DNA from 2 places in the Fictibacillus nanhaiensis genome. Region 1 is predicted to be linked to the other one. Evidence: riboswitches for the same ligand, from Rfam matches in the RefSeq annotation. Region 1 holds a riboswitch; the other holds the start of a gene.

Region 1 (7,389 bases):
AGATCCTGTAGCCTCAACCATCTGATTGATCCAATACGCATCTGAATTGGGTTGATAATCACTCGCTTTAAAGTACTTCTCATTATCAACATAATCGATGCTGAACGTATGAAGTTCACCCTTGTTTTCTTCTTTAAAATATTTAGCTGCGATTGAGGTGATGGCACTTGAATCGAGGCCTCCAGAAAGAAATGTACACACGGGTACGTCCGCAACCAGCTGTCGTGTTACTGCATCCGTCACAAGAACCTTCACTTTTTCAATCGTGTCTTCTAATGAGTCTTGATGTGGTTTACTTTCCACGTTCCAATACCGCCAAATTTTCATACCGTTTTTAGAATACGTCGCAGCATGTGCTGGGCGAAGTTCTTTTATTCCTTTATAAACACCATTACCAGGTGTACGGGATGGTCCTAGTCCGAACACCTCTTGTAATCCTTCACGATCGACTTCAGCCTTCACTTCAGGATGAGCGAGTATGGATTTTATTTCGGATCCAAATAACAACATTCCGCCTTTTTCCGTAAAAAAGAACGGCTTAACTCCCAGTCGATCTCGAGCTACAAATAAACTTTGCTTCTCTTCATCCCAAATTCCAAATGCGAATATACCATTAAACCTATCAATACAGCTTTCTCCCCACTCTATATAGGAAGTAAGCAAAACTTCTGTATCGGAATGTCCCTCAAACGTATAACCTCTTTGTAAAAGTTCTTTTCGTAGGTCTTCTGTGTTGTAAAGCTCTCCATTGTAGCAAAGCGTATAATTCCACTGGTTCTTTGTTCTTGTCATCGGCTGGACGCCGCCTTCAATATCTACTACTGCTAACCTAGCATGACCAAACCCTGCATGTGTGGTACTCCATACATTGAGTGCATCTGGTCCTCTTTTTGACAAAGGTGTGGCCATCTTGATTAATATATTTTTTTCATGTGTGAGGTTACGATTCCAATCTGCCCAACCGGTTATTCCGCACATTGGTTTCATCCTTTCTATAGAAACTCCATTTCTAGTACGTATGCCCATTACTCAGCATATGCTTTTATCCTTGTACCGGTGTTTTTTAAAAATTTGTGTATGTTCTTATAAGTTGTATATAATGAATACATATTTCAGAAGATAAAGGTGATCATTAAATGCCACAGTCGAAGTTTTTTCGTATCGGTTACGGATTTCTCCTCATTTTTCTAATTATTTTGGTAGGAACAAAGATTGATTTTATTTTCAGGCCGATCGTCGTTCTTGTTCAAACGTTATTTTTTCCGTTTTTGCTTGGCGGTGTTCTTTATTATCTTTTCCGGCCAGTCGTTCAGTTTTTGCATAAACGAAAAGTTCCTAAGGTATTATCCATCCTTCTCATCTACCTGCTTGCGATCGGATTATTCGTATTGCTGTTCTATTCTATTGGTCCGATTCTACAAAGACAGGTTAGTAATCTAATTGAGAATACCCCTGCTTTAATCGATGCTATTCGATCTAAGCTGAATGATTTACAGCAGAATGAATGGGTAAGCCGTTTCCAAGAAAGTGAACAGTTTGATGTAAAAGAAATCTCTGATAAAGTAACCGCTTATCTGTCTACTAGTGTTCAGACAATTGGTACAAACATCGCAAACTTTATTGGAATCATTACAAACATTATTATGATTTTTGTTACCGTACCTTTTATACTGTATTACATGCTTAAAGAAGGTGAGAAAGCTCCACAGATGGTGCTTCAAACACTTCCTGAAAGACAGCGTAATAATGGAACAAAAATTCTAAAAGACATGGACATCGCACTTAGTTCTTATATCCAAGGGCAGATCTTGGTCAGTGTCTGTGTGGGTACAATGCTGTATATCGGTTATCTCGTAATCGGAATCGACTACTCGCTGATTCTAGCTATAATCGCCATGTTCACAAACGTGATTCCGTTCCTCGGACCGATTATCGGAGTCGTTCCCGCATTGATCGTAGCGATTGTAGATTCACCGGCGATGGTGATCAAAGTTCTAGTCGTTATGGTTATCGCTCAGCAGATCGAAGGAAATGTAATCTCTCCGCAAGTTATGGGTAAGAAGCTGGATATCCACCCGCTTACCATTATTTCGATCTTGCTTGTTGCAGGAAGCCTAGGTGGTCTGCTTGGATTGATTCTAGCCGTTCCAGTATATGCGGTGTTAAAAGTTATTGCCCTGCACACGTATCGCTTAATCAATCTTAGAAAATCAAAAGAGTTATAAGAATAATGAGGGAATGGAAAAAAGCATCGACTACTGAAGTCTGATGCTTTTTTCTTTGCTCGTATTTTCTGTATAGCGCTCGTCCAGCGTGCTTGTCAGCCACCGGACGAGCGCCAACTTGTTATTTCAAAAGAAAACACACCATTTCGTTCGAATGAAATGGTGTGCTCTGTATATTATTGAGCTTCTTGGGGCTGTTTATCGTAGATTGGAACCCAGCCTTCTTTTGATTTAAAGATGCGAACCGCTACTACTTTACGATCTTCTTGCAGCGTGAAATAGTGACGGAAATTTTCTGGAACAGAGATAAGGTCTCCTGGTTCAAGTTCAACATCGAAGAATCTTCCATTAGGTCCTTCGATCGCAAAGATTCCATGTCCAGAAACGATAAAGCGTACTTCATCATCCGTGTGATGATGTTCTGATAAGAAGTTTTTCAATAGCTCATCTAAGTTTGGTGTCGCATCAGAAAGTGAGATAACATCTTCTGTCACATATCCTCTGCGCTCAGAAATATCATCGATCTCACTGCGGAAGGTTTGAATCACTTCTGCTTTGTCCTTATCACTTAACGAGAAATTTTCACGAAGATGCGCTGGAAGTTTTTCAATGTCCCATTTCTCGTATATAACTTCTTGAGAGTTCAGATACGCTTCTACCTCACTCTGTTTTTCAATTCTTTCGTTGTTATCATGAAATCGTAGTTGTGCCATTTTTAACGCCTCCAAATGATTGATTTTTATTTAAAACGTTTAAAGTTTGTAACTTGATGTGGTAAGAGAAAAGAAACTCAAAAGCTTCTAAATGTTTCTTCGCTTCAAAAGCATTTCTTCCCCATACGGTAATACCATGATTGCGAATCAAGACAGCTTTTGTATCCTGTTTGATTACTGTACCCACTGCTTCAGACAGCTTCGAAAGATCAGCATAATTTTCAACGATCGGAACCGTGATACGGCCTTCTTCCTCCCATATCCCAAATGCTTTAATCAGTTCTTGGCCTTGGAATGTAATCTCTCCTGCATCACCATACAATTCAGAGATTAAGTTATTATCCACGGTGTGAACGTGTAAACAACAGCCTGCTTTCGTTAACCGATACACTTCACAATGAATACCTGTTTCTGCCGAAGCTTTCAAATGCGTTTCTTCTACCGGTTCACCGAACTGATCCACTAAAAGAAAGTCTTCTGAGGTACGTTTTGTTTTATCTTTTCCGCTTGCAGAAACGTAAAAAGCGAGAGGTGAATCGCTTACTTTAATGGATACGTTACCACTGGTTCCAGGAAACCAGTCTCTTGATGCCAGTTCATCCTTAACATCTGCAAGCTCATTCCAGCGCTGTTGTTTACTCAACTTTTTACACCTCTTTTCTCTAAGACATGAATGATGTCATGAAAGGTTTCAAATGGTGTGTATGGTATTTGGTTTTCTTCACATTTTTCAATCAGATAATCTCTTGCGAAAACAACATCAGCCATCTTAGAAGCTTGAAGATCAGTAATCGAATCCCCGATCACAATCTTTTCAGCTCGGGGAAACTTCTCTTCCAGCCGCCTTATAACAGACGGTTTACAACATCCACAATCATTGTCACATTGATCATCACATACATTCGGCCAAGTGATTTTTATCATGTCGTTTGTAAAATCACTTGCGTTACAAAAAACATAGTCTTTTTCTAGTTTGTTCTCTAGTACAGGATGAACAAAAAAATCAATACCACCGCTAACGATGTAAAGTGGAATCCTCTCACTTTGAGTAAATGAGATAAATTCCTGAAAACCGTCTCTAATCTTAGAACGTGTTACAACGAATTCAATGATCTCTTCCTTTTTGTCCGAAGAGATTCTCGAAAACAATTTACCGACTCCTTCTCGAATCGAGATGGTTTCATTCAAGATTTCATTCACGATCGGCTGCCAGCCCTCGGGTGAAAATTCTTCCATGATCGCAACGATATTATCTTTCTCAGTTACAGTTCCATCAAAATCACAAAAGATTACCGATTGGTGTAGAGTTGTCATTTTACTGGAACACCACCCCAAAGCTCTAATGCTTTTTGTAGTTCTAGATGTTTTTCTGCAAAACTCTCAAAGTCTTCCCCTTTAACGACGGCATCTATCGCTTGACGGAAGGCACGTGCTCCACCTGCTGCTCCATCTGGATGACCATGTATTCCTCCACCTGCGTTTATAACACTGTCCAATCCGAAGTCATTGTATAAAACCGGTGTTAAACCTGGGTGGATACCTGCTGATGGAACTGGGAACGACTTGTTTAATGAGATGCTATCTGTTGTTAAGGCACCCGCAATACTTAGGGTTTCGTTACGATCAAGGGCTACGCTTCCATATGGTGATGGGAACAACACCAGATCTGCCCCTGCATAACGAAGCAGTTTACCCAATAAAACGGAATAACCAATCCCGTAGAGAGATGATGATCCTATAGCTCCAGATAGTGCAGGATGCGCCATGATTGGAAGAGGTATCTCTTTATCTTCTGCCAATTCTTGTAATACATCTGGTCCATAGGATAGTACGTTAAACAATAATGCGTTAGCACCTAATTCTGCTGCGCGCCGCGCTTTATCTCGAAGTCCACTCGTTCTGCCTGTCAAGTTAACTGCGTAGAGCGTCTTTTCGCCAGTTCGCTCATGAACGGACTTTAAAACTTCTTTAGCGATTCTTACTCTTTCTTCAAAAGGCGTAAGTGGGTTCTCAAATAGAATTTCATCATCTTTCACAAGATCTACCCCGCCTAAAGCCTGCTCATATAATTGTTGTTTGAAGAATGATAGATCTTTTCCGAGCACCCCTTTAAAAATACTCATAACAAGTGGACGGTTATGTACGCCTAAGATATCTCGGATTCCAGTTATCCCAAACTTTGGACCAGGAAATTGCTGTTCTAGATTCTTATCAAACTCTAAATCTACGAGTTTGATCTCACCATCTAACGAAAGTTTACCGAAAACCGTCGTTAGTATAGCGGGAATGTCATTTGAAAAGTTTGCTGATGGATAGGAAATCTTAAGTAAGCCTCTAGTTCTTTTACTTCCTAAAAATTGATCTGTACGTGGATCTTCAGGAAGTTCAATGACTTCTTCCACGATACCTTTATGTTTTTTTAGCTGTTCTTGCTCAAGTTGAGGAAGATCAGTCCATGAACCTACAGTAAGTCCTAGCGCAATGCCTTCCGCTTTTTTGTATAGATTTTCTTTTTTATCATGTACCAAGTACGTTGCTGTAATTTTACTCATGTTCGTAGTTCTCCTTTCAAAAACGCAAAAAACCCCTTCACGAGGAAGGGGTGTCTACATATTGACAGTTCCGCTTCCTCTTATCTCTCAGTCAAACGTTCGACTGCAAGAATTAGCACCGTTTTCAGTTAAGAAAAATTAACTGAATGGTTGCCGGGTTTCATCGGGCTAGTCCCTCCACCTGCTCTTAATAAGAGTGCAAATTGTTAGAATATAATTTTAATTGTGATTATGACAGGGTATGAAGGATCTGTCAACCAAAATCTTCAATATCTTATTAGTAAGCTTTAAAGTTTTTGAAAGATGTTGATCTCCGTTCCAGATACTCGCTTTCCACGGGGCAGAAGGTGAGCCACATTCGTACGTTTCACTCTTAAGTGTCTCACCTGCCCGCCTGTCCCGTAGGAGTCTCGCATCTTACACTCCATTCAACTAATCAAAGAGGCATAAAGAATTAAATAAAACTTCTAAAACAATTTAGTAATTCGATCAGCAGCCTCTATCAGACGTTCTTCTGACGTTAGTAAGCCGGCACGTACATATCGATCGCCTTCACTTCCAAATCCGATGCCAGGTGCGACGACGACATGTGCTTTCTCAAGCAAATAGTCAGCGAACGTTTCTGATGTATACCCTTCAGGTACAGGTAGCCAGCAGAAGAAGGAACCTTTTGGCGATTCCACGTTCCATCCGTTTTCATTCAAACGTCCGATGAATGCATTTCGGCGTCTTTCATATGTATCTACCAGTTCATCCACACATTGCTGTGAGCCGTTCAATGCCTCAGCTGCTGCATGCTGAACCGCTCCAAACAAGCTTACATAAAAATGATCTTGAAGTAGATTAATGGATTCGATGACAGATTCATTTCCAACCGCGAAACCAACGCGCCATCCTGCCATGTTATACGTTTTAGAAAGGGTATAGATCTCTATGCCTACGTCTTTTGCTCCTTCGGTCTGTAGAAAGCTGATCGGCTTCTGTCCTTCAAATCCAATAGCTCCATAAGCAAAATCATGGCAAACGAGAATATCATGTTTGTTAGCGAGTTCTACTGTCTCTTTAAAAAATGATTCCGTTGCAACACCTGCTGTAGGATTGTTCGGATAGTTTAAGAACATAAGCTTTGCTTTGTTCAAGACCGTTTCATGTAAATCATCGTACTTCGGGAGGAATTCATTTTCTTTTCTTAAAGGCATTGTCTCCATCGAAGCACCAGCCATTGCTACACCTGACCAGTAATCCGGGTATCCTGGATCTGGAACGAGGGCAACATCTCCTGGGTTTAAGTAGCACTGTGATAACTCTACTAATCCCACTTTTCCCCCAAAGAGAATAGCTACTTCTTTATCAGGATCTAAGGTCACACCATACTCTCTTTGATAAAAATCGGCAGCAGCCTGCTTTAAGAATCCGTGTCCTCGAAACGGGGAGTATTTATGAAAGTCAGGTCTTTCTGCACCTTCCTTCAATGCTTCAACGATATGCTGTGGCGTTGGTCGATCGGGATTTCCTTGTCCTAGATTAATAACGTCATAGCCTTGCTCCACATAGTGAGATACTTTTTTTACAAGCTTGGCGAAAAATTGCTCTGGCAATTTCCCCATCACTTCTGCCTGTTCAAAACGTTTCACGACGATCACTTCCAGTCTAATTTGAATGTTCTTGAAATTCTAATCAGTTATGTTATACGCTTAAGGAAATTCTGTAAAGACTTTTTTACAATCTGGAGGATACAATCATGAAAATTGCCTGCATTCAAGTCGACATACATTATGGCGATCCTAAAAAAAACTATGAACACATTGAAAATAAAATTCGTGAAGCAGTTGTTCAGCATCAACCTGATACGATTGTTCTCCCAGAACTATGGGATACAGGATATGACCTAACACGCTT
Region 2 (7,389 bases), 2.5 Mb from region 1:
ATTAAACGGTGTGTGAAGCTTAACGGAACTGTTCCATAGGGATCAGGTACAGCTTGTGTTTCAATCGGACCGGGAACGGTAGACTGATAAATATAACGTTGTTCAGTCGGAATGTTCGCAAACGCGCTCTCCGGTATACCGAAGTTGGCTGAGAGTACTTCTTTTGGTGTATGTGCAAACCAATCTGAAATAGAAAACGTACTAAGATCAGAAAAATTTCCATTATCAAAAACAAGTAAAAACTCACAGCCTTCTTCAAGCCCTTGAATCGAGTGAGGAATGCCAGGCGGGAAGTACCAAAGATCACCTTCACCCACATCGGCGATAAAATTCCTGCCGTTTTGATCAACCGAGGTAATCCGAGCACGGCCTAAAATCATATAAGCCCATTCCGCTTCTTGGTGCCAATGCAGCTCTCTCACACCGCCTGGGGTAAGTCGCATATTTACTCCGGCAAGCGTCTTGGCGACGGGAAGCTCACGAACCGTAATTTCTCTCGACCAGCCCCCAAAATTTAATTGCATATGTGTATCTGAATAGGAAAAGCGCAAATTCGGCACAGTTCCCGCATCTGTTGCAGGTGAAACTAGCATATCCGGATTTTGTATGTCACGCATGATGTCGCGAGGTCCTAAGTCGGTAGCACCCGCACCATCACTGCGAATCGGCTGAGGAATCTGCATTTGCCTTCGTTGCTGTTGATCTTTAGGGTTCTTATCCATGTGATGAGCTCCTCTCTTTTAGAAGGTTTAAACGTCATCTCTGTATGCATATGGAGGGGACATCTTGAACATGCAGATTTATTACGAAGGGGCATAACAAAAAAACACCTGAAAGCTAAAGGTAGCTTAAAGGTGTTTCGTATGCGTGAAAATCTCGTCTTGGTGACTTTTTATCCGTTTTAACTGTGCCACGATAATGATGCTGATGATCACGAGCAAGAACCAAGAGCTGATCTTACCAATATGAACGAGTGACCAAGCGGCTTCCTGATTCGGATACTGCCAGGCACCTAGAAACGTTGTAATGTTTTCAGCGATCCAAATAAAAAATCCGATCAACAAAAAGGAAAGAAGGATCGGCATCTTATAGACACGCTCGTTGATCGTATAATGAACAACGGTCTTATAAAAGATAGGAAATAAAAGCAGAATCAGAATCCATCTGGCATCAAACAAGTAATGATGGATAAAAAAGTTTAAATAGATCAGCACACAAATACCAAAAGAAAAGAGAGGATACGGCCAACCCGTTATCTGTAGGTCGAGCCTTCTCCAGCTTTGGCAAATATAGCTCGCAACACTTGCATACATAAAACCGCTATAAAGAGGTACACCGTAAATTTTCGAATAAGCGTCTTCTGGATAGCTCCAAGACCCCATATGAACTTTAAATAGTTCTAGAGCAAGTCCGATCAAGTGGAAGACACAGATGACTTTAAGTTCATCAATCGTTTCAAGTTTCGTTAGAATCATAGCAACTTGTGTGATGAGACATAAAAGAAGTATGAAATCGTATCGAGGGATGAACGGAATGCTGAAGAACTTTGAAAGAGCTAACGCCCCAAAGATGATGACTGGGAAGATGCAAGAAAGAGCTTGTAAATAAGTGAATGTAAGAAGCGCTCTCATGAGTAGACCACCTTTTATTGATTGATATGGAAATATATTGTATCCATAATAACCTATGGTGATCCAAATCTCATCATACAAAAATATGTTGAGTTTAACATGAATCTGTCAGTTGACTTCATTTATTTCAGCGCTGCATCCGCCAAAGAATAAACGATTGCATCATCTGTTGGTGGATTATGAAGTCCAGCTCTCACATCTCTGAAATGCCGCTGAAGCGGATTTTGTACAGAAAGACTTCTCGCCCCAACGATTCTCATGGCAAGATCAACGACTCTATTCGCACTGTTCGTTACAGAATGCTTAACGGCCGCAAGTTCTGTACCTAGATTCTTACGTTGTTCAGGCTGATTTACCCATTTTTCAGCAACGGCATGAAGAATTGTTCTCGCTTGGAATAGCTCAAGTTCAATCTTGCCAATCTTTCTTCTCACCTCAGGTACTTCTGAGATAGGTCCTGATAACGTGTTAGGGCTATATTCTGACGCAAATTCAATTGCATAATTCCGCGCAGCTCTTGCGATACCTAAGTACACAGCAGGGACTTGAAGATACCAGCCTTTCGGAACGATGTTCTTCTCATCTTCAACAACAAGAAGGTTTTCCTTGGACACATAAACATCTTTCAAAAGGAGATCGTCACTTTTTGTGCCTCTCATAGAGATACTGTCCCATGTTTCTTTTACAAAAACCCCTTTTTCACGATGATTCACTAAGAAAAATCCTTTATGGTTAGTTTCTGAAATGGTAGCGGTTACGACCGAGTAATCAAGGGCCTCTGCCATAGAAGTAAAAGCTTTGCTTCCGTTGATCAACCATCCATCTGCTTTCTTAACAGCGGTTGTTGTAGGAATACCTCCGCGAGAAGGACTTCCTGTCGCACGCTCTGTTTGTGCCAAGTTGATGAGTGCTTTTTGTTCCACTACTTTCCGGCTAAGATCAGCGAACGCATCACCACTCCAATGCTGGTTTTCCGCCGCCTCTAAAAAAGTACCCAAATGCCACCCAAGAGAAAGGGCAGTAGGAGCATCTCCCTCCGCTAAATGTTCTTGAATGGTTAAGAATTCAACTAGGTTTAACCCTTTACCGCCATATTCTTTTGGAATGGTAAGAGAAAGAAAGCCAGCATCCTTTAAATCTTGGAAATTCTCATAAGGAAAAACGCCTTCTCGATCTACAAATTCTGCCCGTTTCTTGAAAACTTCTTTTAGTGCTAGTGCGGTATTTATCGCTTCTTCAAAATGATCTATTTCAGTGGTTTTTCTCAATGGAATGCTCATAGTTCCCTCCTAATTTTTTTATCTGTAAGTGGTTTTTGGTTTTGGATTGGTTTTGTTATAAGTCTTCTTCGATAGGTTGATTGCAGCGCAAGGTGCTAGACTCCTGCGGGACGAGTGAGCAGGTGAGACCCTTAAGGGCGCGAAGCGCGAAGTGGCTCACCGCTCGCCCCGCGGAAAGCGAGCGTCCTGGAGCGGAAATCAACTACACACAAGAACAGCGAAGGAAAAACAAAAAAGCCCTCTTTCAAAGACGAAAGAGGACGTAGATTCCATATGCTAACACGCTCTCTCATCTTTCAGACATTAAAAAAACATCTGCTGGAATTAGCACCTTTCTTTTGAACAAAGCGGTTGCTGCAGGATCGTAGGACCAGTTCCTCCCCTGACTCTTGATAAGAAAATATTTAATTATTAGTCATCACTATAGAGGATAATGCCAACCACTGTCAACTAAAAACTGATTGTTAAGAAAATTATTTTATTTTTTTAAATTGCATTGACAGGCTATTTTTAATCCTGTATATTTCGTTATTAAATTGAATCATATCGATTTCTTATCGAGAGAGGTGGAGGGACTGGCCCTTTGAAGCCTCGGCAACAACTATTTTTAGGACTGTGCCAATTCCAGCAGGCGAAAGCTTGAAAGATAAGAGGAAATCTATATACGTATGTTTATTTCACGTATTTTTTAACCTCTTCTCATAGTTGAAGAGGTTTTTTATTTTCTCTTGGAACGGGTACGAAAAAATTGGATACGGAGGAATGTATGTTGAGTAAAGAAATTTTGTTGAACGCGTTTGAGATGACGAGTGCCATGCACAATTCTCATGGCCTTTGGAAGCACCCGGAGAACAAGAGACATAGAGGTTATAAAGATCTAAAATACTGGATTGAGTATGCGAAGCTTTTAGAAAGAGGGAAGTTTGATGCTGTGTTCTTTGCAGATGTATTGGGCGTTTATGACGTTTATAGACAAAGCAAGACACCTTCTATTCAAGATGGACTTCAAGTTCCTTTAAATGATCCCGCACTTCTTGTATCGGCTATGGCGAGCGTAACAGAAAATCTATCTTTTGCCGTGACGGTAAGCACAACGTATGAACAGCCGTTTGGGAACGCGCGCCGCTTTTCTACGCTAGACCATCTAACGAATGGCCGAATTGCTTGGAACGTAGTCACCTCTTATCTGCCGAATGCGGCAAGGAATTTTGGACTGCAGAATATGATTAAACACGATGAACGATACAACATCGCAGATGAATATTTAGATGTTTCTTATAAACTTTGGGAGAGCAGCTGGGAAGACGGAGCCGTTGTTGAAGATGTTGAAAACAATAAACTGGTGGATCCTGAAAAAGTTCATGAGATCAATCATGAAGGACAATATTTTAGCGTGGAAGGACCTCACTTAAGTGAACCATCTCTGCAGCGCACACCTGTTATCTATCAAGCGGGAACGTCTGAGAGAGGACGAGACTTTGCGGCAAAGCATGCTGAATGCATCTTTGTAGGTGGTCCAACACCAGAGAGAATTCGTTTTTATGCGGACGACATTCGTAAACGCGCTATCAAACATGGCCGAAACCCAGAAAACCTTAAGATCTTTTCATTTTTAAATGTGGTGGTGGGGAGAACGACTGAAGAGGCGGAGGAGAAATTCAAAGAATATGCAAGTGTTTGGAGCGCGGATGCTGCAAAAGCGCAGTATGGAGCGAGCGGTTATGATATCGCGGAGTATGAAGAGTTAGATCCGGAACTTCCATTCTCGTACAACAAATCAACAGAGGGCGGACATTATAAAGCCGCCACACTCACTACGGATGCGCCTAAACCGTTAACAGTGGGAGAAGTATTGAATCGCTTCGAGTCTCCTGACAGAGGTAGTTTCATAGTGGGGAACCCTGAAGAGGTAGCGGATGGTATTCAAAAGCAGTTTGAAGAGTCTGGCGTAGACGGTTTTAACCTAAATCACCTTGTAACACCAGGAGACTTAGAAGCTTTTGTAGAGCTTGTTGTACCTGTTCTTCAAGAAAGAGGACTATACAAAAAAGAGTACAACAGGGGCACGCTTCGTGAAAAATTGTTTACACCTGGACAACCTTTGCTGCCTAATGATCATCCAGCGGCTAGATTTAGACCGGTGTTAACGGAAAGTAAATAAGTGGAGAGTGGAGGAGAAATCTTATGAAACGATTCAAAGTCTTTATATCAGCAGCGCTCTTAATCGGTATTCTAGCAGGGTGTGGCGCTTCAGGTGAGAGTGAGAAGAAGATAACACTCGGCGCAACCGTGCCTTACAGCGACATGCTAGAAAAAGGTGTAAAGCCATATCTCGAGAAAAAAGGATACGCAGTTGAAGTAAAAGAATTCAATGATTATGTACAGCCGAATATCTCTTTAAAGAGTGGTTCGTTAGATGCAAATTTGTTTCAACATAAAGTGTACATGGATGCTTTTTCAGAAGAGAATGATATGAAACTAGCTTCTGTGATTACGGTGCCTACTGCGCCAATCGGTATCTATTCTAAGAAATACAAGTCAATAGACGAGATTAAGCCCGGAAGCACGGTTTCTCTAGCGAATGATCCAACGAACTTAGCAAGAGGCCTTACTGTTCTGAGAGACAATGGACTGATTGAAATCGATTCTTCCGCAAATCCACTCAGAGTCTCGGAAAAAGATGTCACGAAAAATCCAAAGAACTTAAAGTTCCAACCTGTAGAAGCCGCTCAAACACCAAGAACACTAGACTCCGTAGATTTAGCGGCAGTTAACGGAAACTTTGCTCTATCATCAGGTCTAGATTTAAAGGATGCGCTAGTAAAAGATAAACTTCCAGAAGATATCATCAATCGAATTGTTGTACTTGAAAAAGATAAGAATTCACAGCTCGCAAAAGATTTAAAAGCTGCCGTAGAGTCAGATGCATTTAAGAAGGTCATTCAAAGTGATTTCGAAGAGTTTCATAAGCCAGATTGGATGAATAAGTAATTTCAATAAAAATCAGCATTTTATGTGCTGGAAAAGCTGTACGAATGCCGTTGCCAACTCTCTTAGATGTTCATAGAATATGTTATGTTGACTCAAGGGGGGATTAGTATGAGTAACTGCCCGCACTGTGGCCTTTTCCGATATGATCTAAGTGGATGTATCTGTTCTGATAAAGAATTTACTAGTGATTGGAATCAAAGATATATCGAAGAAATCTTCAATCCAAACAACCATCAGGTGAATGGATCGAAGAAGACGAGACGTCAACAAAATCTCTTAGACCTGTAAGAACAATAAGACTTATTCATTCTTACTATAAATGTTACAAAGCCGACTTTTTGATTTGTACTTTTGATCAAATCATGAGTTGGCTTTTTTATTTTCTTTTTTAATAGCATTTTTTTAAAGGTTACTTTTGGAAGTATTGATCTCCGTTGCAGATACTCGCTTTCCACGGGGCAGGCGGTGAGCCACATTCGGACGTTTCACTCTTAAGTGTCTCACCTGTCTAGTTGCAGTGACTAGCCCCTCGAGGTCAAAAGGTAAATAGATCATGAAGGTAAAGAACACCTTCCTTGCCTATTTACCTTTTGCTTGTCGGGGCTGAACGAGCCACTTTCACATTTAGGACTGCCCGCCTGTCCCGTAGGAGTCTAGCAACTTACACTCCAATCAAAGATTCAAGAAGACAATGAAAGCACAATGTTTTAAATAACATTACTATCGGACAGTGTATTTTTTATTTCACCTTCCATGCAAGTTGATAGGAGCGGAGGGTTGCCGACTCCTATGGGACGAGCGGTCAGGTGGAGACTCCTAATGGCGCGTAGCGGCAGGAGGCTCACCGTTCGCCCCCTGGAAAGCGCGCAACATGGAGCGGAAATCGACTACTTTCTAAGAGCAGCATTGAAATAAAACATCATAGGAATGCAAAAAGCAGATCTTACATAGAAGATCTGCTTAAATATTTTCCATGACTTAGCTAAGCGATGGAGGAGTAGCAAGCTTTCTTACACTTGACTTCGTACGAACACCAGTCGGCGTTGAAATAGAATTAGACGACGTAAGCTCTTTTTGGATAACGATGCTAGAACCTAGCTGGCCGTGAACTTTAAAGCCCCAATGCTGAAATGTCTTTAGAGCATCTGTATTCTCTTCATCAACCGTACCAAATACATTGCGAATTCCTTGTTTCATAAGGTGACTCTCAAATACGGGAAGAAATGAGGTAGCGATGCCTTTTCCTTGATGTTTTGTATCTAACACGACATAGTCCACAAAGATTGTAGGTCCAATTCTGAAACGATAACATACAAAGCCGATGATCGTGTCATTGCTGTCACAGACAATCATAACCTCATTCGCCATGTTTATAATCATTTCAATCACGTTTTTACGGACTTGAAAATTACTTACTACCATATCTACTAAAAAAGGATCGTCCTTTCCAGGAACCCGTTTGCGAATATACAATGATATTCCCCCTT

Evidence for each region. A riboswitch is a leader RNA that binds a small molecule or an ion and turns the genes downstream of it on or off. The one in region 1 is predicted to bind S-adenosylmethionine.
Region 2: it holds a riboswitch for S-adenosylmethionine, as region 1 does, so the genes downstream of both, ACFS5O_RS04185 (acyl-CoA dehydrogenase family protein) here and ACFS5O_RS16890 (2,3-diketo-5-methylthiopentyl-1-phosphate enolase) in region 1, are expected to answer to the same signal.

What each region holds. Positions count from the first base shown of each region.
Region 1 covers NZ_JBHUPF010000006.1:2,579,230-2,586,618, forward strand. Annotated here, with positions in the region: gene asnB (asparagine synthase (glutamine-hydrolyzing)) at 1-978, opposite strand, end outside; gene ACFS5O_RS16870 (AI-2E family transporter) at 1,137-2,225, shown strand; gene ACFS5O_RS16875 (1,2-dihydroxy-3-keto-5-methylthiopentene dioxygenase) at 2,402-2,938, opposite strand; gene ACFS5O_RS16880 (methylthioribulose 1-phosphate dehydratase) at 2,916-3,581, opposite strand; gene ACFS5O_RS16885 (2-hydroxy-3-keto-5-methylthiopentenyl-1-phosphate phosphatase) at 3,578-4,252, opposite strand; gene ACFS5O_RS16890 (2,3-diketo-5-methylthiopentyl-1-phosphate enolase) at 4,249-5,490, opposite strand; SAM riboswitch class I at 5,568-5,687, opposite strand; gene ACFS5O_RS16895 (hypothetical protein) at 5,778-5,906, opposite strand; gene ACFS5O_RS16900 (pyridoxal phosphate-dependent aminotransferase) at 5,958-7,124, opposite strand; gene ACFS5O_RS16905 (carbon-nitrogen family hydrolase) at 7,232-7,389, shown strand, end outside.
Region 2 covers NZ_JBHUPF010000006.1:75,760-83,148, forward strand. Annotated here, with positions in the region: gene ACFS5O_RS04175 (oxalate decarboxylase family bicupin) at 1-722, opposite strand, end outside; gene ACFS5O_RS04180 (DUF817 domain-containing protein) at 849-1,631, opposite strand; gene ACFS5O_RS04185 (acyl-CoA dehydrogenase family protein) at 1,754-2,911, opposite strand; SAM riboswitch class I at 3,198-3,310, opposite strand; SAM riboswitch class I at 3,463-3,564, shown strand; gene ACFS5O_RS04190 (LLM class flavin-dependent oxidoreductase) at 3,681-5,072, shown strand; gene ACFS5O_RS04195 (MetQ/NlpA family ABC transporter substrate-binding protein) at 5,096-5,902, shown strand; gene ACFS5O_RS04200 (hypothetical protein) at 6,011-6,190, shown strand; gene ACFS5O_RS04205 (GNAT family N-acetyltransferase) at 6,881-7,375, opposite strand.